3 regions of the Bacillus cereus group sp. RP37 genome follow, and region 1 is predicted to be linked to each of the others. Evidence: riboswitches for the same ligand, from Rfam matches in the RefSeq annotation. Region 1 holds a riboswitch; each other region holds the start of a gene.

Region 1 (9,949 bases):
TAGCAAATGCCCTTCTCTCTCAAACATTACCTGTGGAAGAAAAAGAAGAAGAACCTTCTATTCAAGTGGATGTGCTAACAGCGAGAGAAAATGAAGTGTTGCAGCTATTAGCGAAAGGAATGAGTAATAAAGAAATAGCTTCTGTTTTAGTTATTACAGAAAAAACGGTAAAAGCGCATGTAAGTAGTATTTTGAGTAAATTAAACTTATCCGATCGCACGCAAGCAGCATTATATGCAGTGAGAAATGGGGTTGTATAAGACGAAAGTCGTAAGACCTAGTTCGCCTTTAGAAGGTGGACTTTTTTTATGGAAAAATACGTCTATGTGAGGACGAAATCGTCTTGATATAAAGATAAAATATGTTTGTAAGCAACAAAACAACAATTACAAGGGATACCTTTTTGAAAGCATATAACAACAAAAGAGTGAGTACTAGGAGGAAAAACAATGGCAACAGTTTTATTTGTAAAAGCAAACAACCGCCCAGCGGAACAAGCAGTTAGTGTGAAATTATATGAGGCATTTTTAGCAAATTACAAAGAAGCACATCCAAATGATACAGTAGTAGAACTTGATTTATATAAAGAAGAATTACCATACGTAGGCGTAGACATGATTAATGGTACATTCAAAGCAGGTAAAGGATTTGATTTAACAGAAGAAGAAGCAAAAGCAGTAGCAGTTGCTGATAAGTACTTAAATCAATTCCTAGAAGCTGATAAAGTTGTTTTCGGTTTCCCATTATGGAACTTAACGATTCCAGCAGTACTACACACATATATCGATTATTTAAACCGTGCTGGTAAAACGTTTAAATATACGCCAGAAGGTCCAGTTGGTCTAATTGGAGATAAGAAGATTGCATTATTAAACGCGCGCGGTGGTGTATATTCTGAAGGCCCAGCAGCTGCAGTAGAAATGGCTGTTAAATATGTAGCAAGCATGATGGGCTTCTTCGGTGCAACAAATATGGAAACAGTAGTTATTGAAGGGCATAATCAATTCCCGGATAAAGCAGAAGAGATTATTACAGCTGGTCTTGAAGAAGCAGCTAAAGTAGCAAGCAAATTTTAATTAAAAATAGAATCGTCACTCGAAAAAAGTAGCATTAACATGTAAACGTTAATGCTACTTTTTTTATATTTTAAGTTCGTCAGCCAGTGTTTCTAATTGAATTCGATCTTGTATGTAATAGATTCTTCCATCCTTTTTTAAATAATTTTGCTGGCAAAACTGGTTTAACACATATAAAAGATGACGGTAGCTGACATTTAAGTATTCTGAAGCCTCGGTATGTTTTTCGGTATAACTGTTACTTTGTTCTGTTAATAGAATAAAGGCTGCTAACCGGTTTTCGAACGGATAACTATTGTTTTTGGCGTAACTTTCTGTTCGGGTAATTGTTTTTTCGCCGATAAATTTGCATAGTTTCTGTAGAAAGATAGCATCTTGCAATAAAAGATGCTGGCAATCTTTAAGAGGAAGCGCTAAGCATATACAATCTTCAATTACTTCTACCGTTTTCGTAACGGATTCTACGCCAATTAGCCCTAATTCTCCAATGAACGAAGGTGCTTGAATAAAGTTAATTAAGGAGACCCTTCCGTTTTTGTGACTCATATATATTTTTGCCTTCCCGGAAATTAAGTAATAAAGATAAGGAACATCAACCCCTTCAGTACATATCTTTTCTTTCTTTTGAAAGGAATGTAGTTCAGCATACGGTAAGACATCAAAAGAAAAAAGAGTGTGGAAGTTGTAATTTTGTATGGAATGAGAGATTTCTTTGCTATTTTTGCTGACTTTCATATTTTCACCTCATGTTTAGTATGAGATATCTCCTATTATTTTTACAAGAAAGAATGATACGATTTATGTAAATTTGTTTTTGTAGAAAAGAGAGTGTGAGGGGCCTATGAAAAAATATAAAACACTATTATTTGATGTAGATGATACATTGTTAGATTTTCAGAAGGCAGAGAAAATGGCGTTACGTATGCTTTTTGAAGAGAAAGGGATTCCTCTAACTAGCGAGGTTGAAGTGCAGTATAAAACAATTAATAAAAGTCTTTGGGATGCTTTTGAAGAAGGTAAAATGAACCGTGATGAAGTTGTAAATACACGGTTTTCGATTTTGTTTAAAGAATACGGGGAAGAAGTAGATGGGATATTATTCGAAAATAATTATCGCAGTTACTTAGAAGAAGGGAATCAACTTATACAAGGCGCGTTTGAATTTATAAGTCAAATTCAAAGTGAGTACGATTTATATATAGTGACAAATGGTATTTCTAAGACGCAAGATAAACGTTTACGTAATGCAGGATTACATACCTTGTTTCAAGATGTTTTCGTTTCCGAAGATACAGGATTCCAAAAGCCGATGAAAGAGTATTTTGATTATGTTTTTGAACGAATTCCTAATTTTGCTCCTGAAGAAGGGCTCATTATTGGGGATTCGTTAAGCGCTGATATTAAAGGTGGATATGTAGCGGGAATTGACACTTGTTGGTTTAATCCAGAAAAGAAATCAAATAATAGCGAGATTGTGCCAACATATGAAGTACAAAATTTTGAAGAGTTATATGCAATATTGAAGCAGCGTGTGTAATGAAAATAGGCAGTGGAACTTTTGTCCCTACTGCCTATTTGTATTAGCTTGTAGTTTCGTTGTTTTTAGGAAGTGGAAATGCATTACCAATCGCTGCCGCTCCAAGCATCGGGAATAGTAAGTTGAGCGGGAAAAACATGAGCAATAGTAATGTTATAGCAATTGGTTTTCTTAATGCATAGCTTGAAATTGCTGTTGTTACGATGGCTACCGAAGCGATTGGATCTATAGGGATAATGGAAGCTATAGCATATCCGATACTAGATCCAGCAAATATAATCGGGAAAATATGCCCGCCACGCCAACCTGTATTTAAACAAACAGCAGTAATACATAATTTTAAAATCCCTGAAAGAAGTAGTACCCAGAAGGATAAATGGCTCCATTCAACGACTAAATCTTTTAATTGATGTTCTCCGGAGAATAACGTGTACGGGAGAAAAGTTCCTGTAATTCCTAATAAAATACCACCGATAATTCCAAGTGATAGTTTATATTCTTTTAAGGGATGGATTAATTTCTCTAATGTGAATTCTAATTTGAAATAAAAGAATCCAACTATAGCACCAATACTAGCAAGTGGTAGAAAGGCAATCCATTCATTAAGAGATAGGGAACCCTCCCCAAAATCAACGATAAAGGATCCACGATTATCAAATTTACTAAGTAATAAATAAACGGAAAAACCAGCGAAAGTGGTAGCTAAATATACAATTGCTTTTTTTCCTTTAGAAAATTCGTTAATTTGCTCACCCTCATTTTCATTTGGAGCTAAATAACCGAATAATGGCGCGTTAAAAATTACACTTAAAGTAGCACCGATTCCAACCTCTGTTAGTTCATTCATTCCTTTTAAGGCGAATGTAAAGCGATCGCCTACCCATGTACAAAGTCCACCGATAATTCCAACAAGTGCTGCTTCGGGACCTAAGCTAGCTCCAAATATTAAAACGATAATCGCAGTTAAAGTAGCTTTATGTACAAAACGGTATTCAATTCTACCTGTTTTTTTATATTCACCCATTACTTCCGGCATAAGACGTGGATATGTGCCGAAGTATTTTTGGGTTAAACCAACGAGAATCCCACCGATAGTTGTTACACAAATAGTGTAATAAGCGGGAGAAGAGAAAATAGTAGGTAAGTATCCCCAAATAAAGTGAATGCCGATATTTATTGTAACTAAAAATAACCAGACTGTTGCTCCTACTATAGAGCCTAAAAGAATGCCGTATAGGACGAGCATATAGTGCATGTCTTTTGTATTTGTCATGTGATACCTCCGTTATGTAAGTTTTAATGTCGAAAGGATTAAATATACTACTGCGAAATGAGATGAATATGTATAGTATCTTTTTGAGAGGTTGGCTTATTCAATATATTGAGGTCTCGTGAGAATTTGGAATGTATACAGTTAAACTACGTATTTAATTCTATATATTAATCGGGGGTTTTAAAAGGTCTTTTTCAAATGAATATGGAATATATTTCTTTTGTTATGCATGTAAACTTATTTGTAATTAATTTTGAACATTCAGAAAAACCAATTGACATTAGGAAATTATTGCTATAAAATCAACGGTAATTGCATAGTCTTATCAAGAAAAGGTGGAGGGACAGGCCCGATGAAACCTTGGCAACAGCCGTATAACGGAATTGTGCCAAATCCTGCAGGTAATAATCCTGAAAGATAAGAAAGAGCCTTTAGAGCGTGTTTTCAAACTGCTCCTTTCTTGTTTTCAGGAAAGGAGCAGTTTTTTTATTTTGTATAAAAGAAAGGAGAATGAGAGATGGGAGAATCATGGGGAAAAGGAACAATTTGTGTGCAAGGTGGCTATACACCAAAGAATGGTGAACCGCGTGTTTTACCGCTTTATCAAAGTACAACGTATAAATACGATACTTCGGATGATTTAGCGGCGCTATTTAATTTAGAGGCAGAAGGATATATCTACACGCGTATTGGAAATCCTACTTTAGCTGCATTTGAGCAAAAGTTAGCGGATTTAGAGGGTGGTGTAGGAGCTGTTGCAACGGCTTCTGGGCAGGCTGCTATTATGCTTGCCGTTTTAAATATTTGTAGTAGCGGAGACCACTTGCTTTGTTCTTCAACAGTTTATGGCGGAACGTTTAATTTATTTGGAGTGAGTTTGCGTAAGCTTGGTATTGATGTTACGTTCTTTAATCCGAATTTAACTGCTGATGAAATTGTGGCCCTTGCTAATGATAAGACGAAACTTGTTTATGCAGAATCGTTAGGAAATCCAGCGATGAATGTTCTAAATTTCAAAGAATTTTCAGATGCAGCGAAAGAGTTGGAAGTACCTTTTATCGTGGATAATACATTAGCAACTCCTTATTTATGCCAAGCATTTGAACATGGAGCAAATATTATCGTTCATTCTACGACGAAATATATTGATGGTCATGCAAGTTCTTTAGGTGGCATTGTTATTGACGGAGGGAACTTCGATTGGACAAATGGGAAATATCCTGAACTTGTTGAACCGGATCCAAGTTATCACGGCGTAAGTTACGTTCAAAATTTTGGTGCAGCAGCTTATATTGTGAAGGCACGTGTTCAATTATTAAGAGACTACGGAAACTGTATGAGCCCATTCAATGCGTATATTAGCAATATCGGCTTAGAAACGCTGCATTTAAGAATGGAGCGTCATAGTGAAAATGCTCTCGCAGTTGCTAAGTGGCTTGCTAACCATGAACGTATTGAATGGGTGAATTATCCGGGATTAGATAGTAATGAAAATTACTCGTTAGCACAAACGTATTTGAAGAAAGGTGCTAGTGGTGTTTTAACATTCGGCATTAAAGGGGGATTAGAAGCAGCGAAAGAATTTATCGCAAATGTAAAACTAGCAACTCTCGTAACGCATGTAGCTGATGCGCGAACTTGCGTCATACATCCTGCTAGCACAACGCATAGACAATTAAGTGCTGAGGATCAGCGTTTAGCTGGCGTCACATCAGATTTAATTCGTTTATCGGTCGGTATAGAAGATGTTTCTGATATTATTGCAGATTTAGAAGCAGCGCTAGTCGGAGGCAAAGAACATGCCGATCATAATTGATAAAGATTTACCAGCTCGCAAAGTGTTGCAGAAGGAAAATATTTTTGTAATGACGAAGGAGCGAGCAGAAACACAAGATATCCGGGCATTGAAAATTGCTATATTAAATTTAATGCCTACAAAGCAAGAAACAGAGGCGCAATTACTTCGTTTAATTGGCAACACACCGTTGCAATTAGATGTTCATTTGCTTCATATGGAATCGCATTTGTCCCGTAATGTAGCACAGGAACATTTAACGAGTTTCTATAAAACATTTCGTGATATTGAGAATGAGAAATTTGATGGACTTATTATTACGGGAGCACCAGTTGAAACTCTTTCTTTTGAAGAAGTAGATTATTGGGAAGAGCTTAAACGTATTATGGAGTATTCAAAAGAGAATGTAACATCTACGCTTCATATTTGCTGGGGGGCACAGGCTGGTTTATATCATCATTACGGCGTTCCAAAGTATCCTCTTAAGGAAAAAATGTTCGGTGTATTTGAACATGAAGTCCGTGAGCAACATGTGAAATTGTTACAAGGGTTTGATGAATTGTTTTTCGCCCCGCATTCTCGTCATACAGAAGTACGAGAGAGTGATATTAGAGAGGTGAAAGAATTAACATTATTAGCAAACTCTGAGGAAGCGGGTGTGCACCTTGTTATTGGGCAAGAAGGAAGACAAGTGTTTGCGCTCGGGCATAGTGAATATAGTTGTGATACGTTAAAGCAAGAATATGAACGGGACCGCCAAAAAGGGTTAAATATTGATGTGCCGAAAAATTATTTTAAGCATAATAATCCAAATGAGAAACCACTTGTAAGGTGGAGGAGCCATGGGAATCTATTATTCTCTAATTGGCTGAATTATTACGTGTATCAAGAAACCCCTTATGTACTATAAAAAGATTGTGTAACACGTGGTAACGTTTTCTTTGTAAAGATCAGCTTATATTTTTCCGAATGTTCAAAAAACATTGTTTTTCAGATTTTTTACTCATATAATTTCATCTAAACACAATTTTTGAGGGGTGGACAGTATTATGAAAGAAATTCAAGTTGGTTTATTAGGTCTTGGGACAGTTGGTAGTGGTGTAGTTCGTATCATTACAGATCATCAAGAGCGACTTATACACCAAGTAGGTTGTCCTGTAAAAGTAACGAAAGTACTAGTACAAAATATTGAAAAAGAGAGAGAGGTAGAGGTACCTTCTACTCTATTAACACAAGATGCAAATGAAATTTTAGATAATCCGAATATTGACGTTGTCATTGAAGTGATGGGTGGCATTGATGATGCAAAAGTATATATTTTGCAAGCTTTACAAAGTGGGAAGCATGTTGTGACTGCCAATAAAGATTTAATGGCGTTACATGGTGCGGAACTCTTAGCGGTAGCAAAAGATAATAAAGCTGATTTGTTTTATGAAGCAAGTGTAGCTGGAGGGATTCCGATTTTACGAAGTATCGTAGAAGGACTTTCTTCCGATCTTATTACGAAAGTAATGGGAATTGTAAATGGAACGACAAATTTTATTTTGACGAAAATGTCAGATGAAGGGAGAGCATATAACGACGTGTTAAAAGAAGCTCAGCAACTTGGATTTGCAGAAGCAGATCCAACATCAGATGTGGAAGGTTTAGATGCGGCAAGAAAAATGACAATTTTGGCTACCCTTGGTTTCTCTACAAATGTAGAGCTTGGAGATGTGAAGGTAAAAGGGATTACTTCTATTACAGAGGAAGATATTGAATACAGTAAGAGTTTAGGATACACGATTAAATTAATCGGTCTTGCGAAGCGGGATGGTGAAAAATTAGAGGTTACAGTTGAACCGACGCTACTTCCAAATACACATCCTCTTGCGGCCGTGCAAAATGAATATAACGCTGTATATGTGTACGGTGAAGCGGTCGGGGAAACGATGTTTTATGGACCAGGTGCAGGAAGTTTACCAACAGCAACAGCTGTTGTTTCAGATTTAGTAGCTGTAATGCAAAATATTCGATTAGGTGTAAACGGAAATAGTGCGGTATCCCCGCAGTATAAAAAGGTATTAAAAGAGCCAGACGAAATTGTTGTGAAGAAGTTTTTAAGACTTCATGTAAAAGATGAAATTGGTGTATTTGCAAAAATTACTTCATTGTTCTCTGAGCGTGGTGTTAGTTTTGAAAAGATAATTCAAATGCCGCTTGAAGAGAAAGGAAAAGCTGAAATTGTAATTGTAACGCATCGTGCGTCTCTTGCTGATTACGAGTACATTCTACATACATTGCAAGGGTATGAAGAAATAGATTGTTTGAAAGCAAACTATCGAATTGAAGGGGATGCTAAGTAGTATCTCCTCTAATAAAAAACCTATTAAGCAGCTTGCTTAATAGGTTTTTTTCTATTTAAAATCTGCGTGCCAATTTGAATAAATGCTTGGATAATCCAGCCTGTTGTAAAGGATAAGATGATTGTTCCAAAATAGATAGGTCCATCCAATAAAAAGCTTAATGTTAAAAATAAAAACGCTAATGAAATTTCTGTTCTTCTAAACGTCCACTTCTTTTTCTCAGCAACGGTTAAAACGAAAGCTTCTTGAGGCGCCGCGCAAAGGTTTGTAGAGACGTAAAGACCGATTCCAGCTCCAACAAATAGATTTCCACAAATAAGTGTTATATATTTTGGAAGAGAGCGGATAGCGTCCATAATAGTTGTAATGGAACCAATCCAATCAACAAAAAGCGAAATAAGAACCATCGTCACAATTGTACCAATTGTTATTTGTTTTTTATTCCAAAAGAGTACGATAAGTGTAAATGCAAAATTAATCATGAAAATCCAAAAACCGATACTTATCCCAAAATTTTGATATAGTGCAATAAAGAAGGAATCATAAGGGCTAAGTCCAAAGGAAGTAATTGTCGTCATCATATTAATACCGATGGCGAGAATAAGTAGACCACCAATGAAAAATATATATTCTAATTTGAATCGAAGCATAGTTGTATATCCTTTCAAAATGTATTTGCTAGGAAAGGATATATTGTGGAAAGCTTACCAGGTCAAGGGAGAATTTTTGCGAGAAGGGGAAAATGAGATGACGAATATAAGAAAGATTGCTGAACTTGCTGGGGTATCTGTTTCAACTGTTTCACGTGTACTGAATAATCATCCATATGTGAATGAACAGAAACGAAAAGAAATTTTAGCAATTATAGAAGAATTAAATTATACGCAAAATGTGAATGCAATTCATTTAGTGAAAGGAAAAACGAATGTCATTGGCGTTTTATTACCGCACGTAAATGATCAATATTATAGCGCTATTATCGAGGGAATATCAAAGGAAACAGCAAAAAATAATTATAATATGATGCTTTGTCAGACGAATTATAGTGAGGAAAGAGAATTAGAAATTTTGAATATGTTAAAAATGAAAAAGCTTGATGGGGTTATTATATGTTCCCGGGCAAATAGTAAGGAAAAGCTTGAAGAATATACGAAATTTGGTCCAATTGTTATGTGTGAAGAAATAGAATCGAATTTCATTTCGAGTGTGCATATTGATTACTATAAAGTCTTTTCGCGCGGGATGAAGAGCTTAATAGATGCTGGCCATACAAGTATTGGGTATTGTATTGGAAGAAATAATAGTATTAATAGTCAGAGAAGAAAACAAGCATATGAGGATTCGCTTCAACAGGTTGCTATAACACCGATAGAGGCCTGGAAGTTTAAGGGCTGTTTTACGGTGGAAGATGGGCGTAATGTAGTCAGAGAATGGGCTCGTATGTCTGTAAAACCGACGGCGTTTCTTGTATCTTGCAACCATATTGCAGCGGGTATGGTAACAGAGGCGAAAAAACAAGGAATTCGTATTCCAGAAGATATTACGATTATCGGCTGTGATGATCAAGATGTGGCAGATATTTTAGGCATTACGACGATTTCACATTCTAGTAAAAATGTAGGCGTGAAGGCATTTGAATTATTATATGAAAAGATTAATGATGAGAAAATAGATGTAAAGCACGTAGAGTTATTGCCAGAATTAGTACATAGGGAAACAACATAATAGATAAGGTGTGAAAATCGCTTTTCAAAATTGCGTTTGGTATAATTATGGACAATCTATAAGGGCTAAAAGGGGTTTTGATATGAGATCAAAAGTAGTAAAAGTAATTCTATTCATTACAATTGCATCTTTCTGTTTATTTGCATATGGCTTTGTTTCAGGTGTAAATGATGTATTAAATCCGAAAGCTTCAAATTT
Region 2 (9,949 bases), 590 kb from region 1:
GTTAGTCGCATCTGGATTGCCGTGGTCAGGGTTTATGGGTAACCAAATTTATAAAATCGCATCGTCGAATGAATCGCTCGGGTATCCGAAATTGTATATGGCACCGCCTGAATCAAAGGTAAAAGAATTGCCGTGGGCAACAAGAAAGGAAGCTCCTCCTGAATCAAATTCAAATGAGCCAAAAGCAATTTCAGTTGATACATTACAAAAAGGAATTGAAATACAGAAGCCATATGTAATCTCACTACCGGCTGATCCGAAAGGTGTATTCACTGTTTCGAAATCGAGCGGTTCTGGTATTACGGGTATGCATGTCGCACCAAATGAAGAAATAACAGCTTACTTTGATCAATATAGCGGTGAACTCATTTCAAAAACGGACTATCGTGATTATGGATTATTTGCACAATGGTTCACTTACGGTATCCCGCTTCATGAAGGTCATTTATTCGGATGGCCAAATAAAATATTATGCTTACTAACGACATTATCTTTATTACTTCTCATTTATTACGGAATAAAAATGTGGTTAGCAAGAAAGCCCAAAGGAAAATTAGCAGCACCTCCAAAACAAAGAGATAAGAAAAGTATATTTGTTTTCTTTATCATGATGGTTATACTAGGCGCTGTCATGCCTTTATTCGGACTATCTGTGTTAGTTATTTTTGCGATTGAACTTCTTATATATGTATTTTCAAAAATACGGTCATAATGAAAAAGCATTTGTACTCCCGTGTACAAATGCTTTTTTATTTACTATTTTCTTTTTTTCTACCACTTATTAAAAAGACAATATCTACTATAATAATCAATGCAATGATAACTTGGGCTACATAATCCATCGTTGTCGGACCGCCAGCTTTATTCATCATCATATACATTCCAGTTATAAATGAAATGGAAAGTAGCACGAGTAATGTTACTTCAATATTGTCATATAGCTTTTGAAACAATCGCTTCATTTCCATCACCACCTTTACCATATTATAACAAAAAACCACTCTACATGAGTGGTTTTCTTCATCACTGCGCCATTTTCTTTCGGTACATCTTCCCGTTCCAATAGAAGAATCGTGAAGTGAGGCCTCCGTATTTTACAATGCGCCGTGCCATTTTGTGCATATTCTTTTGCGCTGATACTTTTTGGTCTGATAAGTAAATACCAAGTAACCCTCGGCTTATGAGACGATGAAACTTCGCATGAGGCAAATCACCAATGCTCTTCTCTGCTTCTTCTACAAAATGTTTCATACGATCTAATATAGCTTGCTCATTTTCATAATAACTACAGAAATTCAAATCTCCGCCTATACGGTCTTCTTCTTGATCGATGAAATAATCAAGTAAAATGTGAAGTCCTTGTACGTAAGGGAAATATCCTTGTCTAATTTTCGCAATATCTTCATCATGTAATTCATCATGAAAGGCATATGCTACAAGACAGAAGATTCCAAGCGTAGAACCAGCACATGCTGAAAATTCGAACCAACTCATCTCTGGTAAGTTTTCTTTATGTGCTTCAAACCATGTTTGTAAGCGTGGTTCTCTTTCTTCTAACTTCACGTGTTTATGAATTTGCAAATCACAATAATAACAAGCAAGTTCATGAAGAACAGGAGCAATTTTGTCATAGTGCTTCGTTTTCTTTAAAACATCTTGGCATGTTTCAACAAGTTCATCTAAATAGCCACCATCATCTTGATCATCACGATAACGATAATAATTACCGCCACCTTCTACTTCAGGTGATAAAGCCATTAACATGGACTCATGCAGCGCGGCAAAATCATTTGGATCAAGTGATGTACTGCGATCACATAAGTTATCTAAATAATCGCTAATCGTTTGATACGCTACGATAAAACGAATACATTCCTCTCGGTGTTCATTTGCTAATAGCGCTAAAATGCCACCGCCCTCGCAATGAAACGTTTTATTCTCAATACTTGCGATTGCCTGACTATGAAGCTCGTCATTCGGAATATGGTAGGCACGCTCTTTCCACATCGCTAGCTCATGGTGTACAACCGGAAACACATCACGGTATACTTTCGCCATGAGCGTTATGGGATTACTCGGTACGTTCACTTCTTCCTTCATCTCCTCTATTCAATGTACAAATAATTTACTTATTTGTTTCTATTATGTTATTGATGTGTATTTCAGTAAATGACTGAATATAATTCAAAATTTCATCACGCTCATACTCATTTAATAACTCATGATAACAATTCGGCCATTCTTTAAAAGCCTTATCACTTATTTTAACATTATCAAACCAAGTACGGACACGTGTTTTATCTACAAGTTTATCCTTACAAGCTTGCATTAGCAAGAGTGGAACGTCTGGAAAATCGCCTATTTTTTTATGCGCAATTTCGATAGACTTAATCAATTCACTATACCAACGTACTGATACTTTGCGCAAGAACAATGAATCATTCTCCATCGCATCCCGAACTTCATGATTACGAGTTGACATTTCTACTGTAAGATTCGTTGCAAATTGCAATTTTGGAGCAATAACATTTAATATTTTTGAGACAGCTTGAAGCGGTGCAGAAGGTCCAGTCACTACCCCTAAGCAGGGTGAACTTAAAATAATGCCGTCTACATCTTCTCTCTTCGTTTCTTGCATCATACGAATGACAATAAGACCACCCATACTATGACCAAATAGAAAGATAGGTAACCTATACTTTCTTGCCTCTTTCACCCATAATTTAACTTCCTCTATGTATTCATCAAATGAATCAATATGTCCTCTATTTCTTGAAGTCGTTCCATGTGACGGAAGGTCCCCCATCACGACGTGGTAGCCGATATGATTCCACATTTCCGCAACGGCTTCATAACGTCCGTGATATTCCATTGCGCCGTGCACGATAACAACGACAGCTTTCGCTTCCTCTGCTTCATAATTCCACATACGGCTCTCCTCCATTTCACTCTTTCTCATAATTTGATACACTAAAACTAGTCTCTAGGAAAGGAAGGCTTTACATGATATATCCTTACAAAGAAAAAAATCCAAAAATTGCGAGTAGTGCTTTTATCGCTGACTACGTAACCATTACAGGTGATGTGACAATTGGCGAAGAAGCAAGTATTTGGTTTAATACAGTCATACGCGGCGATGTATCACCAACAATCATCGGAGACCGAGTAAATGTACAGGACCAATGTACACTTCACCAAAGCCCACAGTACCCTCTTATTTTAGAAGATGATGTGACAGTTGGGCATCAAGTTATTTTACATAGCTGCCATATAAAAAAGGATGCTTTAATTGGAATGGGCTCTATTATATTGGATGGTGCTGAAATTGGCGAAGGAGCCTTTATCGGTGCTGGAAGCCTCGTTTCACAAGGAAAAAAAATCCCGCCAAACACATTAGCGTTCGGTCGCCCAGCGAAAGTCATTCGTGAATTAACAGAAGAAGACCGTAAAGACATGGAGCGTATTCGCACACAATACGTTGAAAAAGGTCAATATTATAAATCACTACAAAAGTGATTTTACCGCTGCCATAATACTGGCAGCTTTTTTATAAAAAAACTAACTTTTTCTTTACAAAACATTATTACTCCCTCAATAAAATCTTATTAAAATAAAAGCTAATATCTCCATATATATGTAAACGAGGGAGGAGAATTTTCATGAAGGTCAGTGGACTGTATAAAATAGAATGTTACATTTTCAAAGGAATTAACCGATACTTTGATCAAAAAACGTTAAATATCTTTTTCAGCAATATTACTCATATCGGTGGCGCGACTTTCTCCATTGCACTCACACTGTTCTTTTTAATTTTCGCAAAGGGAACTTTGCACCAAGCTGCAATCGCAACTGCTATTTCGTTAGCAATTAGCCATATTCCTGTGCAAATATTAAAAAGATGGTATCCGCGAAAACGTCCTTATTTAACAATTCAGGATGCAAAATATCCAGTCCATCCATTAAAAGACCACTCTTTCCCGTCTGGTCATACAACAGCCGTTTTCTCTGTCTTTATTCCATTTATTTGCTATAATCCAAACTTATTTGTTTTTCTATTACCGTTAGCATTATGCGTTGGTATTTCTCGCATTTATTTAGGGCTTCACTATCCGTCTGATGTATTCGTCGGTATGTGCCTCGGCACTTGCTCTGGCATCATCTCTTTTTATCAATTCATCCCACTTTTCACATAAAGGAGTGATATGATGAGAGTCGCCATTTTTACCGATACTTTTACGCCACAAGTCAACGGGGTTGCGAAAACATTAGAACGATTAACACGTTACTTTCAGAAAGAAAAGATTGCCTATTCTGTTTTCGCCCCTCAGCATACAGCTGAAGATAATTTCGTAGCGAATGTGAATAAGATGAGAAGTATCCCGTTAACAATATTATATCCAGAATGTCGTTTTTCTTTTCCTACTCCGCGCATTAAACGTGAACTTCTTTCCTTTCAACCTGACATTATTCACATTGCCACACCTTTCAACATGGGACTTTGTGGATTGTATTATGCAAAAAAGTTAAACATCCCAGTTGTCGGTTCTTATCATACTGATTTCGATGCTTATTTACGCTACTACAAAATTGAATTTCTCTCTAATATGCTTTGGAACTATTTAAAGTGGTTTCATAGTCATATGCAAAAAAATTTCGTTCCATCCCCTGAAACATTACATCAATTAAAAAATAAAGGCTTTCAGGCCCTCTCGATTTGGGGACGGGGTGTAGATTGCACACTCTTTCATCCAGCTTACAATACAGACCTATTCCGGAAAAAATATAATATTACAGCGAAGTATGTCCTTTCCTATGTTGGACGAATTGCTCCTGAGAAAGATATTGATACGTTGCAAAATCTTATCGTTAAATCAGCGCATACTCGAAACGATATTCATTGGCTTATAGCAGGAGACGGTCCCCTAGCAACAAGTCTTCGTGAAGCTGTTCCGAAAACAAATATCACTTTTACTGGATATTTACAAGGCGAGGATTTAGCTGAAGCATATGCTTGTTCTAATATCATGGTATTTCCATCAGCTACTGAAACATTCGGAAATGTTGTACTTGAATCACTTGCATGCGGCACACCTGTCATTGGTGCAAATAGTGGCGGGGTAAAAAACATTATTACAGATGGAAAAACGGGAGTTCTTTGTCCGTCCAAAAATGAAGACGCATTTCTATCATCCATTTATTCTTTATTGCAAAATGAAGAAAAACTTGAGCAGATGGGAATAGCAGCTTCATCTTTTGCGAAATCAAAGAGCTGGGATGAGATTTTTCTTGGCTTGTTTAAACAATATGAAGAAGTCCTTCAGCACACCGCATCAGAGTTACTCGCTTAAATAGAAAAACTCCCTTCAAAAAAACGAAGGGAGTTTATTACACAGTTGTAAATTTTAGTTTAATAAATGATACACATAGTGAAATACCACTTTATTCCTATATTCATTATAGCAAAAAGATACATAACTAAATAGACTTGTAATAAAAACCCATAAAAATTAATATATGGTTATACAGTATTTTAAGAATTCCCCTTAAAATCAACTTACTCACATACCTTTATACAGGAATTGTTCCCCAATTTCTGTATATCAAAAAAACCTTTCATTCATTTGAAAGGTCTTTTTGAGCCTGCACATATTCTTCTTTCGTATTTACATTTATAAACCAATCCGCATTCGCTTGTACATCTTCACCAGCAACATATTTCACATTGCATTGTGATAAAAGTTGGCCCATACTTCTTTTTTCTTCTTGAAGCAAAGCATAAATCTTTTCTTTCACACGGTTATGATATGCTGCAAGTAACGGTTGTTTTCTTCCATTAATAATAGGTACAACCGCATCATATTCATTGCTCGTTTGCTCTAATAAAATGGTAAACCATTCATGCGAAACATTTGGCGCATCGCAAGGCATAATAGCATACCAGTCTGCTTCTATGTATTCCATACCTGATACAATCCCAGCAAGTGGTCCGTTTCCTTTATAGTGCGGAATATCTTCTATAACAGGAACTTGTACGAATTGCTCTACTCGCTCTTTTATATCGGGGTGACTAATGATTACAACTTCTTGCAAAGTACTTGTCATCACTTTCACAATATGCTCAACGAAAGTAGTCCCCTTCCAAATTGCTAACGCTTTCGGCTCACCGAATCTACTCGACATACCGCCCGCTAATACAATTCCAGCATATTTACTCATTGGCGATGCAGCTCAAATGTAATATGACCTAATTCCGGCAAAATTAATTTATTCATCGCAAGGCGAACTGCTCCGCTAGACCCTGGCATTGAAAAGACGACTTTGCGCCCAATTGTACCGCCGATTGCTCTACTTAACATAGCGCTGCTTCCGATATCTTCTAAATAACTAATCATACGGAACAACTCACCAAACCCGACAATTTCTTTATCTAATAGCGCTGATACCGCTTCAATCGTTACATCACGTTTCGTAATACCAGTCCCGCCATTTGTTAATACAACATCTACGTCTTCCTTATGATAACCAGCTAACACTGCTTGCTGAATACTCTCTTTATCATCTTTTACAATTTCATAAGAAGTCACTTTATGTCCTGCTTCTTTTAACAATTCATGTAATAATTGTCCGCTCTTATCTGTCTCTTCCGTACGTGTATCGGAAATTGTTACGATCTTACAACGCACTTCTTTTGGTGCTTGTTTTTTATGTTCGGTTACGCTCATTTTTCATCTTTCCTTTCTTAAAGGCTTTTCTTCATTTTATCATATATATCTTTGCACAATTATGTATGAAGCCAACGATGCATCATGATACAATATAAGTATACTAACCCACAAAAAGGAAAATGAAAAACCATTTCCTAGACTTCACATCTTTAACTACTCTCTATATTTTCTACATAATAGAATTCAATTTTATAACTTGCACTACAAAATAAGCCGGAGGTCTAATACTATGGAACTTTATAAAAAACTAACAACAACATTCATCCTCTTATTCGTCGCTTCCATTACTGTTGGCTTTTCCTTAAAAGGCGCAATCCCATACGCTACATTAGTAAGCATTATATTCGCGACACTATTTTTACTAAGCAGTGCCTTTTGCGCTGGTAAAGCACGTCAACTGAAAGGGTGATCATCTATGTTCCGTAAGAAACAAATCCTTTGTAAATCATGTGAAAAAGAAATACAAACGTATGAAAAAGCATGGATTCATATGCCCTTTCCGGCCAGTGGTATGACGAATATGAAAAAGTATATTGAGCTAGACGGCGAAGTGTATTGTGGCTCATGCATTCAAATTGTAAGTAAAGCGCAATAAAAAAAGCTTTGCGCTCACCGCGCAAAGCTTTTTTTCATATATTATAGACCAGCTTGCTCTTTTAAAGTTGCAGCTTTGTCTGTACGTTCCCATGATAGATCTACATCAGTACGTCCGAAGTGGCCGTACGCTGCTGTTTGTTTGTAAATTGGGCGACGTAAGTCTAGCATTTTAATAATACCAGCTGGGCGAAGATCGAAGTTGTTACGAACTAGTTCTACTAATACGTCTTCAGATACTTTACAAGTGCCAAATGTATCAACTGAAATTGATACTGGTTGTGCTACACCGATTGCGTATGCAAGTTGTACTTCTGCTTTATCAGCAAGACCAGCTGCTATGATATTTTTCGCAACATAACGAGCTGCATATGCTGCAGAGCGGTCAACTTTTGTTGCATCTTTACCAGAGAATGCACCGCCACCGTGGCGAGCGTATCCACCGTAAGTATCAACGATGATTTTACGTCCTGTTAAACCAGCATCACCTTGTGGTCCACCAATTACGAAGCGGCCAGTTGGGTTAATGAAGAATTTCGTTTCTCCATCCATTAATTCCGCTGGAACTACAGCCTTAATTACATGCTCTTTTAAATCGCGATCGATTTCTTCCCATGTAACATCTGGATGATGCTGTGTAGAAATTACAATTGTATCTACACGTACAGGTTTACCATTTTCATCATACTCAACTGTAACTTGCGTTTTTCCATCCGGACGTAAGTATGATAATGTGTCATCTTTACGTACTTCAGTTAAACGACGAGCTAATTTGTGAGCAAGCGAGATTGGAAGTGGCATTAATTCTTGTGTCTCATTACATGCGAAACCAAACATTAAACCTTGGTCTCCTGCACCAATTGCCTCAATCTCAGCGTCAGTCATTTGACCTTCGCGTGCTTCTAGCGCTTGGTCAACACCCATAGCGATGTCAGCAGATTGCTCATCGATAGATGTTAAAACTGCACAAGTTTCTGCATCGAATCCGTATTTTGCGCGTGTGTAACCAATGCCTTGAATTGTTTCACGAACGATTTTTGGAATATCTACGTAAGTAGAAGTCGTAATTTCCCCCGCTACCAATACTAAACCAGTTGTTACAGTTGTTTCACAAGCTACACGTGCATTTGCGTCTTTTGATAAGATCGCATCTAAAATTGAATCAGAAATTTGGTCACAAATTTTATCTGGATGTCCTTCAGTTACAGACTCAGATGTGAACAGATGACGTTTTTTTGTCATGTGGTAAACCTCCCTACAGTAATTGTATATATTGTACGGAACTCATCCTTAATTTGCCACAAACTGCGACATACATTTATTCTCCCACAAGCATACAGAAAAACCTTTCCTACTTTACATAGAGGAAAGGTTTAATTTGCTACTTGCATACTGCTTTTTGCCCTTTGCTCTTATCGTTCGAGACCATTAGCCTCGCACAGGTTTTAGCACCTATTCACCTGTATTTACCACTACAAATGAGGTTGCTGGGCTTCATCGGGCCTGTCCCTCCGCCAGCTCGGGATAAGAGAGTATCCGTCCCAACCTATACTAAAGAAATGATATTCATTTGTCAATTAATATTCACATTTTCCTGAAAGTTTTTCTCAATGCGCCTAAAGTGAATTATTAATAAGGAAATAATGTATTCACACAAACAAATAGAAATAAATAGTATACATTATTTATATAATTGTGTTATACTCTTGTTGGGGATTACGAGAAATATTTCATTAAATGAAAAGGATGGTATATAAATATGAGTACTGTGAATGTCCAAATTGGTTTACACGAATTATTGAACGGAAGCAATGCACAGATTCAACTAAGTGTTCCGCAATTAGTGGAAAAAGTATTAATGCGAAATGAAGGGAAATTAACTTCTACTGGTGCGGTTTCTGCTTCAACAGGAAAATATACAGGACGTTCTCCTAAAGATAAATTTATTGTGAAAGAAGCATCGGTTGCTGACAAAATTGCTTGGGGAGCTGTGAATCAACCGATTTCTGAAGAACATTTTAATAAATTATATACTAAAGTTTTAGAATACTTAAAAGAAAAAGAAGAGTTATTCGTCTTCAATGGATTTGCAGGCGCTGACCGCAATTACCGCCTACCAATTCAAGTTATTAACGAATATGCATGGCACAATTTATTTGTACATCAATTATTCATTCGTCCAACTGAAGAAGAATTAACAACTCATGAATCAGAGTTCACAATTGTTTCTGCGCCGAATTTCAAAGCTGATCCAGCTGTTGACGGTACAAACTCTGAAGCATTCATTATGGTTTCATTCGAAAAACGTATCGTACTAATTGGTGGTACAGAATACGCTGGAGAAATGAAAAAATCAATCTTCTCTATTATGAACTTCTTACTACCTGAACAAGATATTCTTTCTATGCATTGCTCTGCAAACGTAGGTGAAGAAGGTGACGTAGCACTATTCTTCGGTTTATCTGGAACAGGTAAAACAACATTATCTGCTGATCCAAACCGTAAATTAATTGGTGATGATGAGCATGGTTGGTCTGATAACGGCGTATTCAATATTGAAGGCGGTTGCTACGCAAAATGTGTAAACCTTTCTCACGAGAAAGAACCACAAATTTTCGATGCAATCAAAT
Region 3 (9,949 bases), 5.1 Mb from region 1:
GAAATAAGATGCGTATTCTTTATAATCTAGCATTCTTGTGTGCGTTTCATATAATTCATCATCCGTTAACTTTAACGTCACATCTAAAATAACACCAAATAACCCGTAACCACCAATGACATATGGAAATAACTCCGTATTCTCTTTTCTGCTTACATTGCGTACAGTACCATCTGCCATTAATAGTCGAAAGGATTCGACCGTATCAATCAATGCTTCATGACGAATATCACGCCCATGTACATTTACACTTAATGAACCACCAACAGTAAAAATATTTTGAGATTGCATCACTTGAACCGCAAGACCATATGGATTGATTTTCTTTTGAATGTCATTCCAGGTGACACCGCCTTGCACCCTAATCCTCTTCTTCTCCGCATCGAATTCTAATATTTTATTATACCCTTTCATATCAAGCATCGTACCGTTCGGATAATACGTCTGACCGCCTTGACTATGCTGCATACCCGCAATCGAAATTTTCTCTCCTGAAACTTTTGCATCTTGCACTAATTTTATTAACGAGTGCTCATCCGTAGCACTTTCAACACGTTTAATCTTTGTCGGGAGCAATTTACCGACATCACTCATCATAGGATGATCGAGTTGTTTTTTATACGTATGTACAGACGCCGCTAACAAAACGGTATACGCTACAATGACAACTACTATCTTTCTTTTTTTCAAATGACACTCTCCTTGTTTGAATTTCTTTCACTACATATTGTACATATTTTTCTAAGAAGAAAATATGTTAGTAACGAAAAAAGAGAGATACCCTTGCTCTTTTAGGCATCTCTCTTCAAATCAATTAATTCGTTACTGGCAACTGTATGGGATCAAATTTTTCATATGATGTATATTTTATATCCGTCATAATTTTTGCTTTCTCCTTACTATTTCTACTCACAACTATATCCAATTTTAATGATTCATATTTAAAATCTTTTGTGATCATATATTCTGCATCTATCTCTTCTACCTTTGCATTTTGTGCTTCTAATGCTTTCTTCTGCGTTTCACCTATACTACCTAAAATACTCTCTGCATCTTTTCCTTTTAACCTGACCTTTAATTTATATTTGTCTCCACTTTTTTCCATCTTCATTTTTTGTACAATTTCTGGTGGGATTTCTACATTCTCTTTCACACTCTTGGCTGCATTCATCCCACTAATATTTAATTTCTCTTCTGGTATAGATATAACTTCACCTGTATTAGGATTCTTCACTTGACCAACAATTTTATCATTTACACCATAAATGATAATATCCGTACCCGAAACATTCATTTCAGCACGAGAACTCTTTGTTTTCAGCTCTATTTGTATTTTAGCCTTCATTATACTCAGTTCTTGTCCATCAGCCTTTATGTCCATATCCTGCATCACCGTTACATACTCTTCATTTTTTAAGTTCTCATACGCCTTATTAAAAACATCTTTTGCGGCTAAATCCTTCTCTTTCTTTACTGATGCCGTTTTGGGTTCACCCGTCTTCGATACTTTATCACTACTACACCCTACCCCTAAACCAATTGTAAGTAATAAACTAGAAGCTACTATAATTTTCTTCATAAAAATCCCCCTTTACCAAATAATACCACTTTTTTATCTTTTAAATCTATATGATTTCCAATGTCCTTATTTAAATTCAACTCTAAATAACAACATGTTTGATGAAAGGTTTAAATATGATGTAAATAAAAACAACGAAATTCGGGAGGTTATTATGAAAGCAATGATTTGCACAAAATATGGACCACCTAACGTTCTCCAGCTTCAAAATATAGAGAAACCTACACCTAAAAAGAACGAAGTATTAATTAAAATTCATGCAACAAGTGTATCGACTGGAGATTGTAGAATACGCGGCTTTAATAGTCCCCTCTTATTTTGGATTCCTATGCGGATCATATTAGGTTTCAGAAAACCGAGAAAACCTATACTCGGCGTAGAATTAGCTGGAGAAATTGAGGAAATTGGAACAGATGTAACCCAATTTAAAAAAGGAGATCCAATTTTTGCATTAACAGAACTAAACCTTGGTGGTTATGCCGAATACACATGTGTACATGAAAGTGGATTAATAGCATTAAAACCTACCAATGTGACGTATGAAGAAGCGGCAGTTATTTCTTTTGGCGGAACTTCAGCATTACATTTCCTGAGAAAGGGCCGTATAAAAAAAGGGCAACAAGTGCTCATATATGGTGCCTCTGGATCAGTAGGAACAGCTGCCGTACAACTTGCTAAATATTTTGGTGCGACCGTTACGGCTGTTTGTAGTCATTCAAATTTTGAACTCGTGCAATCTTTAGGAGCTGATAAAATAATTGATTATACAAAAGAAGATTTTACTAAGCGGGGTGAACGCTACAATATTATATTTGATGCAGTTGGAAAACATAAAAAATCCCTTTGTGAAAAGGCATTAACACCTAATGGGAAATATGTATCTGTGAATGGAATGATGGCAAAAGTAAGTAAAGAAGATATGATTCTACTAAAAAAACTAACTGAAGCAGAACATTTAAAGCCTGTTATTGATAGAACTTACCGATTAGAAGAAATTGCTGAAGCTCATATATATGTAGAAAAAGGGCATAAAAAAGGAAATGTTTCGATTACCTTAAAATAAAATATATTCAGAAAATAACATTGACAATTCTTTTTGTAAGATTTACTATTAGTACCATATTAAAAAAACTACATACACATACTCTTATCAAGAGTGGCGGAGGGACTGGCCCGATGATGCCCGGCAACCGAGCTTATGACGTATAAGCTAAGGTGCTAATTCCTGCAAAACGAGTTTTCGTTTTGGAAGATAAGAGAGGAACCTATTTTGTCTATTCGGCACCTCTCTTATTTTTGAGAGGTGCCTTTTATTTTGGAACGTATATGAAGGGGGAACTATAGATGAAAAAAGTATTATTGAGCATTGTAAGTGGAGCGGTATTATTATTAGGCGCATGTAGTGGGGGTTCAGATAAAGAAGTAAAAGCGTTAGATGAGAAAAAGATTACTGTCGGTGTAACAGGCGGTCCGCATGAACAAATTTTTGAAAAGGTAAAAGAAGTTGCCGCAAAAGACGGTCTCGAAATTGATGTAAAAGTATTTAATGATTATGTAGCACCAAACGTATCCCTAGATGAAAAAAGCCTCGATGTAAATAGCTATCAAACGAAATCATATTTAGACGTATTTAAAGCTGAACGTAATATGAAATTAACTGAAGTATTTTCAACAGTAACATTCCCTATGGGTGTATATTCGAAAAGCTTAAAAGATGTAAAGGATTTAAAAGAGGGCGACGCAATTGCTGTACCAAATGATCCAACAAATGAACTTCGAGCTTTAAAGCTATTTGAAAAAGCCGGTGTTTTAAAAGTAGATCCAAAGGCTACAGAAAAAGCGACTGCGAAAGATGTAATTGAAAATCCAAAAAACTTAAAGATTGTTGAATTAGAGGCATCTCAATTACCGACACAACTAAGTGAAGTAAAAGCAGCTGCGATTAATACAAACTTTGCATTAGGTGCAAAATTAAGCCCTGCGAAAGATTCTATCTTCCGTGAAGGAAAAGATTCACCATATGTGAACTGGGTCGTTGTTCGTACTGAAAATAAAGATGATGCTGTTGTAAATAAATTAAAGAAAGCTTATCAATCTAAAGAAGTGAAAGAATTTATCAAGAAAAAATTTGATGGTTCTGTTTTACCGTCTTGGTAGGAGCTGACGATAATGATTGAATTAAAAAATGTATCCAAAGTATTCACAACAAAAAAAGGGAATGTGGAAGCTCTTAAACCTACCTCCCTTCAAGTAAAAAAGGGCGAAGTATTTGGAATCATTGGATATAGTGGTGCTGGTAAAAGTACATTAATTCGATGTGTAAATTTATTAGAAAAGCCAACGACAGGAAATATCATTGTAAACAACCAAGACTTAACAACTTTATCAGCAAAAGAACTCGCAAAAGCGCGACAAAAAATCGGAATGATCTTTCAAGGATTCAATTTACTTAAAACCGTGACAGTTTATGAAAATATCGCATTACCTTTACGCCTTGCTGGCATTCCCAAAGTAGAAATTGAAAAAAGGGTAGAAAAATACTTACGTATTGTCGATCTTTTCAATCGAAAAGATGCCTATCCGAGTGAACTTTCTGGTGGCCAAAAGCAGCGTGTTGCCATTGCACGCGCACTATCACACGAACCTGAAGTGTTATTAAGCGACGAAGCAACAAGCGCTTTAGATCCGGAAACAACTGATTCTATCCTTGACTTATTATTAAAAATCAATGAAGAAATCGGGATCACAATTTTATTAATTACACATGAAATGAATGTCATCCAGCGTATATGTGACCGAGTTGCTGTTATGGAACATGGAGCAGTAATCGAAAGTGGAACTGTGAAAGATATTTTCACCAACCCACAACATATAACAACGAAGAAATTCGTAAATAGTGCATTTGCAGCTAGAATTCCAGAAGAGGTACAAAAAGAACTACAAAGAACCGGAGAAATCGTAACACTTTCATTTATAGGAACTTCTTCTGGCGAACCAGCGTTAGCTATTGCTACAAAACGTTTTCAAGTGTATCCAAATATTTTATCCGGTAACATTACACAGTTAAAACATGAAGCATATGGGAAACTGGTCATTCATATGCAGGGTGAAAAAAATGAAGTAGACCGCGCTTTATCATTTTTACAAGAACAAGGGATCGTCGTAGAAGGAGGTAGAACAGATTATGGGAAACAAGTCCTTTTTGGATGAATGGGGTAAAGTCATATGGGAAGCAACCATTCAAACATTTCAAATGACATCTATTTCACTATTCATCTCTATCCTTATTGCATTACCACTTGGCGTCACACTTGTTTTAACGAGACCTGGTGGGCAGCACGAAAATAAAATCATTTATCCGATTCTTAATACAATTATTAATATCATTCGCTCTCTTCCATTTATCATTCTATTATTCTTCATTTTACCTTTTACAAAGTTTCTAATGGGAACATCCATTGGCGTGCAAGGTGTCATTGTACCACTTGTCGTATTCACAGCACCTTACATTGCACGATTAATGGAGACAGCTTTATTAGAGGTGGACCGTGGTGTTATTGAAGCTTACCAAGCAATGGGCATTTCTACTATAAAAATTATTTGGCACGTTATGGTGAAAGAAGCTCGTCCCTCCCTTGTACTTGGCTTAACAATTGCAACAATCGGCTTAATCGGTGCAACAGCAATGGCTGGACTTGTAGGGGCTGGCGGGCTAGGGGACTTAGCATATCGATTCGGACACTTACGCTACGAACCTGAAGTAATGTATGCAACCGTCTTTATTTTAATTATCCTCGTTCAAGGGTTACAGTCTTTAGGGAATGGTGTTGCACGAAGATTGAAGAAAGATTAAAAAAGAAGGTATCTCACCAAAATGAGATACCTTCTTTTTATCCCGCATTAACGGGCGGTAAGACCCTCGCCTCAAAATTCAGCGGGAGCAAAGAAGTTAGGTGGGGGATCAACTGCCCTTAAAAGTCCGATTGGTGAAGGCTAATAATCAGTGGGGGATGAAAAAACCCCCCACTAATTAAAGTTTCACTTTATCTTTTAAATCCGCCTTCTGAATGAATAACTTGTCCTGTAATCCATTTTGCTTCTTCACTTACTAAAAACTTAATAAGCCTCGCTGCATCCTTTGGCTCACCAATTCTGCCGAAAGGAAACATTGGTTTTAATCCTTGCTTTATCTCTTCAGTCATCCACCCTGTACTAGTTGGACCTGGATTAATTGCATTCACTGTTATTCCTAAATGGGCTACTTCCGCTGACAACGTACTAGTAAGAGCGTCAATAGCTCCCTTCGTTGTTGCATACGCCAGTTCTCCAGCCATAGGCCCTTGAAATTGACCTGAAGTCATATTCACAATTCTACCACCAGATTTCTTATCAAATCCTCGGGCAAATTGGCTACTTAACAATGTAGCCGCACGAATATTTACCATGTAATGCTTATCCAATTCTTCAGCAGTCAAATTAGAGAAATCATTATTTGTAGAATACGCTGCATTATTAATTAATATATGAGGGTATCCTAGTTGTTCAGTAACTTTATTTATAAGCTCTTTCGGTGCATCATTCCGAGTTAAATCTAACTCCATGCTCGATACTTTCACACCGTTTTTTAGTAACTCTTTTTTTAATTGTATTTGTTCACTTTGATCGACGCCCCAAGGCATCTCTTTATCGTAAGCTGTCCAATACGTAAAAAATATATCGTATCCTGCTTCAGCTAACTCTTTACAAATCGCTGCGCCTATACCATCTAAACGACTTACACCTGTAACAATTGCTACTTTATGTTTTAATTGATTCATCATATACTCCTCCAATTTTAAAGGACGCATATTTTATATAAGAGATATAAATTTCCCCACATAGGTATCTATCCTTACAAAGGGGATGTACAAGCCAAATATGCAGTCCTTGAATGATTTACAGATAGCTAAATAACCCCTCACTTATGAGAGAAAAATTCATCTATCTAATTTCTAATCATTACAAGTTCGTACACATATTGAATCCTTGTCTCCTTTTCATATATCTCTATTTTTATTATAGCAATATGACAAAACATTTTAAATAATATAAAAGAAAATACAACAGAAAAACAGGCAATGGGAAAAATACTGCCCATCGCCTGTTTTTAATTGGAATACCTAATATATAACTTTCGTCTTAACGGTTTAATTTTTATCCTTCTTATATACCATGTAACTAGGCTCATTATAAACCCACTCATCTGTACCAATTCTTAGCCAGCCATTCTTTTCTTCGTATACTGTAGCTTTTTCACCTTTGCTTGCTTTTCTAACAACAGAGTAGCTAGCACCTGCTCCGCTGCGAACATTTACCCCAATTCCATTAATTTCAACTGTACCAATTCCTTTTTGAACACTACCAGTTTCAATTACTTGAAGCATGTTTAAAATGAATGCTGCTGTTTCACCACGAGTCGTCGTTCCTTTAGGCACATACAGATTATCTCCCATACCTTTTACAATACCCAAACCGTATAATCTTTGTACTGCTTCTTTATAGATAATTTGATCTTTATCTGCAAATGGTAAGTTTGCCAATGGTCCATTTATTTTTTTATACTGTAAAGCTTTATTTACAATAACTGCAGCTTCTTCTCTTGTAATAGGTGTGTTAGGGTCAAAATTACCGTCTCCTCTACCAGAAATGATGCCTGCACTTGCAGTACGTTTAATACCATCTCGTAAAGTTGGATGTACATCATTTAAATCTTTAAACGTTGCATCTCCAGCTGGAAGACTTAGAGAATTAGAGATTAATTGAGCAAACTCAGCTCTTGTTACAGATCTATTAGGCGCAAAAATACCGTTTCCTTCTCCGACCATAATACCTCTTCTATTCAAATCACGAATAGCTGGCTCATACCAACCTCCTGTTATATCGTCTGTTGGTTGATAAAATTTATTATAATACCCTTCAACACCATTTACGAATGGAACCCATTGTCCACTGTTAATCATAATAGCAGGACAGTTTTTACCACTCCATTTTTGATGTTTTACGACATTATTTAATGGTACACCTGTTTCTTTCATTAAATAAGCTGCAAGTTTCTTAGCGTTATCTACTGCCTTATTATAGTCACCATCACTGTTAACTGCAATTTCAATGGCAATAGATTCTCTATTACCTGGTCCATCACCGTCTCCTGCGTGCCATCCGTTTTCGTTTAATGGTAAGTGTTGATAAATCTCTTTATCATCTACTGTAAAGTGCCATGATGCAGCTCGATCTGTTTGTCCTACTGCTTGGTTATATAAGTATTGAGCGTGGTTTTTAGCTCCTGCTCCTACACTTTTATTGTCAGTCTCGTGAATTGTAATATACTTTGGAATCATGTGGTTTTGAGGACGAATATTCTCATTACCAGTCGGAACAATCCATTCAGTAAATGGAACGCCATTTATAGTACTAGAAACTTTAGGTGCTGAAAAAGAAAGACTACGTTTTGTTCTATTTGAATTGTTAGGAACCGTTAATGTACCTGTTTCTTCATACATACCTTCTGAACCTTGAAGACTGTCCACTTTCTTATTATCGACAGTACCTCCACCACGTCCATCTACTCCTTGAAAACTTTCTTCAATGCTTTTTAAAGCTTGTTCGTCTGATACCTGAAGTTGACCTGTTTCACCTTGTTCCAGGGCACTTATAGATTGATAGTTATTTACTGATTGTTGTTCCTCTGCGAACGATACCACAGATGAAGATAATACCGTTAATCCTGCTGTTAATGCTACTACCTTTTTATGAAATGTAATACTCATGTTTAATTTGATATATCTCGCTATTTTAGATATATCTTCCTCCTTTAATAGACTTATAAAAATTAGCGAAAAAAACCTTTAAAATACCCTTTTGAATGTCGAAAACAATACTTAACATTTTACTCGATATCCCGTTTGTTTTCTATGAAATCTCTAAATTCTTTAAAAATCCTGACAACAAATAAAAAAGAATTCCTATTTTTAGAAATCCTTTTTTGCTACACCTCTAGGTATGATTTTACTAATATGCTAGATATTAATTAATTTTACATAGTATTACAGTTCTTAACTAGGTTAATCAAACCAATATGAATAACTCTAAATAACAATTATAAAAAAGAGCATGTTTCAAAAAGATTAATTAAAACATACTCTTACTTTTTCCAAATTTAGACCTTTAGCGAACCACGAAATCCTCTAGCAGCATAGTATGAATCTGCTCCATTGTGATACACGAAAACGTGTCCGAAGCGATAATCGCAAAATAGAGCACCGCCGAGTTCTCGAATATCTGAAGGTGTTTGTACCCAGCTTGATGATTTCATGTCGAAATTCCCGAGCTGGTGCAACTCTCGATATTGTTCTTCCGTTAATAATTCAATGCCCATAGCAGTTGCCACATCAATAACATTATTTTCTGGTTTATGTTTTTTTCTTGACTCTAATGCTTCAAGATCATAACAAAGACTTCTGCGACCTTTAGGACTCTCCTTTGAACAATCATAGAAAGTATACTCGTCCTTCTCCTCATCATAACCAACAACATCCGGCTCACCGCCAGTTACTTCCATTTCATTAATTGACCATAGTTTTTCAGTATTAGTAGCCAGCTTCGCTTCAACTTTAGCCCATTCAAGACCTTCATGGCGGTTCATGTTTTTCTCAAAACGGGCTTGTAATACTTTTAATAGTTCTTCGCGTTGTTCTGCAGATAACTCATTTTTATTCTCTGTCATATTAATCCTCCGTATTGCATTTGCTTACAATTGTTTAAGTATATGCTTTATAATAAATCGTTTCAATAATTGTTCGAACACCGTTTATATTTACAATAAATTATATAATTTATTAAGTCTCTTTTTCAACAATCTGACCCGATTGCAAAATGAAAAATCCCTGTGCGCTTATCTATTATATAGTACTAAAATCTTCCATACTATCCCCAAGAATATAGTGTGAAAACCACATCAAGTTCTGCCTCATAATAGCTACTCTCATTCCTGGCTGATCCGAGCTATATGCCATTCCTTTAAATATAATTAATTCTGTATCAACTTCCATATCCTTTAATCCTTGATGTAGTTCATATGCATTTGTAATTGGAATTCTTGCATCCTTTTCGCCATGTTGAATTAAGGTGGGCGTACAAGCTGATTTAATATATGTCATTGGTGATGTCTTCTTATATATCTCTGGATCATTCCATGGAGTATTTCCTAAATACATTCTAATAAAGTAAGGGATATCTGTATTTACATAATGGGTACTCAAGTTAGTAATTCCACCTCCAACTGAAATAGCTTTAAATCTACTACTAAATGTAGAACAGAAAGCTGATATATAT

What was found. A riboswitch is a leader RNA that binds a small molecule or an ion and turns the genes downstream of it on or off. The one in region 1 is predicted to bind S-adenosylmethionine.
Positions count from the first base shown of each region.
Region 2: it holds a riboswitch for S-adenosylmethionine, as region 1 does, so the genes downstream of both, metK (methionine adenosyltransferase) here and QCI44_RS00435 (bifunctional O-acetylhomoserine aminocarboxypropyltransferase/cysteine synthase) in region 1, are expected to answer to the same signal.
Region 3: it holds a riboswitch for S-adenosylmethionine, as region 1 does, so the genes downstream of both, QCI44_RS27345 (MetQ/NlpA family ABC transporter substrate-binding protein) here and QCI44_RS00435 (bifunctional O-acetylhomoserine aminocarboxypropyltransferase/cysteine synthase) in region 1, are expected to answer to the same signal.

Region 1 covers NZ_JARVHP010000001.1:87,020-96,968, forward strand. The annotation lists gene QCI44_RS00410 (response regulator) at 1-260, shown strand, start outside; gene QCI44_RS00415 (FMN-dependent NADH-azoreductase) at 450-1,076, shown strand; gene QCI44_RS00420 (transcriptional regulator YeiL) at 1,140-1,811, opposite strand; gene QCI44_RS00425 (YjjG family noncanonical pyrimidine nucleotidase) at 1,918-2,613, shown strand; gene QCI44_RS00430 (chloride channel protein) at 2,657-3,886, opposite strand; SAM riboswitch class I at 4,206-4,310, shown strand; gene QCI44_RS00435 (bifunctional O-acetylhomoserine aminocarboxypropyltransferase/cysteine synthase) at 4,404-5,702, shown strand; gene metA (homoserine O-acetyltransferase MetA) at 5,686-6,591, shown strand; gene QCI44_RS00445 (homoserine dehydrogenase) at 6,731-8,026, shown strand; gene QCI44_RS00450 (YczE/YyaS/YitT family protein) at 8,050-8,676, opposite strand; gene QCI44_RS00455 (LacI family DNA-binding transcriptional regulator) at 8,774-9,751, shown strand; gene QCI44_RS00460 (SGNH/GDSL hydrolase family protein) at 9,762-9,949, shown strand, end outside.
Region 2 covers NZ_JARVHP010000001.1:681,430-691,378, reverse strand. The annotation lists gene QCI44_RS03620 (PepSY-associated TM helix domain-containing protein) at 1-712, shown strand, start outside; gene QCI44_RS03615 (hypothetical protein) at 750-983, opposite strand; gene QCI44_RS03610 (tetraprenyl-beta-curcumene synthase family protein) at 1,024-2,088, opposite strand; gene QCI44_RS03605 (alpha/beta hydrolase) at 2,126-2,929, opposite strand; gene QCI44_RS03600 (gamma carbonic anhydrase) at 3,004-3,516, shown strand; gene QCI44_RS03595 (phosphatase PAP2 family protein) at 3,660-4,193, shown strand; gene QCI44_RS03590 (glycosyltransferase family 4 protein) at 4,206-5,348, shown strand; gene QCI44_RS03585 (molybdenum cofactor guanylyltransferase) at 5,614-6,216, opposite strand; gene QCI44_RS03580 (MogA/MoaB family molybdenum cofactor biosynthesis protein) at 6,213-6,722, opposite strand; gene QCI44_RS03575 (hypothetical protein) at 6,955-7,134, shown strand; gene QCI44_RS03570 (hypothetical protein) at 7,141-7,320, shown strand; gene metK (methionine adenosyltransferase) at 7,362-8,561, opposite strand; SAM riboswitch class I at 8,729-8,850, opposite strand; gene pckA (phosphoenolpyruvate carboxykinase (ATP)) at 9,079-9,949, shown strand, end outside.
Region 3 covers NZ_JARVHP010000001.1:5,210,783-5,220,731, forward strand. The annotation lists gene QCI44_RS27330 (FAD-binding oxidoreductase) at 1-690, opposite strand, end outside; gene QCI44_RS27335 (hypothetical protein) at 815-1,579, opposite strand; gene QCI44_RS27340 (NAD(P)-dependent alcohol dehydrogenase) at 1,734-2,642, shown strand; SAM riboswitch class I at 2,724-2,838, shown strand; gene QCI44_RS27345 (MetQ/NlpA family ABC transporter substrate-binding protein) at 2,924-3,736, shown strand; gene QCI44_RS27350 (methionine ABC transporter ATP-binding protein) at 3,749-4,789, shown strand; gene QCI44_RS27355 (methionine ABC transporter permease) at 4,764-5,432, shown strand; gene QCI44_RS27360 (SDR family oxidoreductase) at 5,623-6,399, opposite strand; gene QCI44_RS27365 (S-layer homology domain-containing protein) at 6,766-8,385, opposite strand; gene QCI44_RS27370 (DUF4256 domain-containing protein) at 8,775-9,341, opposite strand; gene QCI44_RS27375 (S9 family peptidase) at 9,517-9,949, opposite strand, start outside.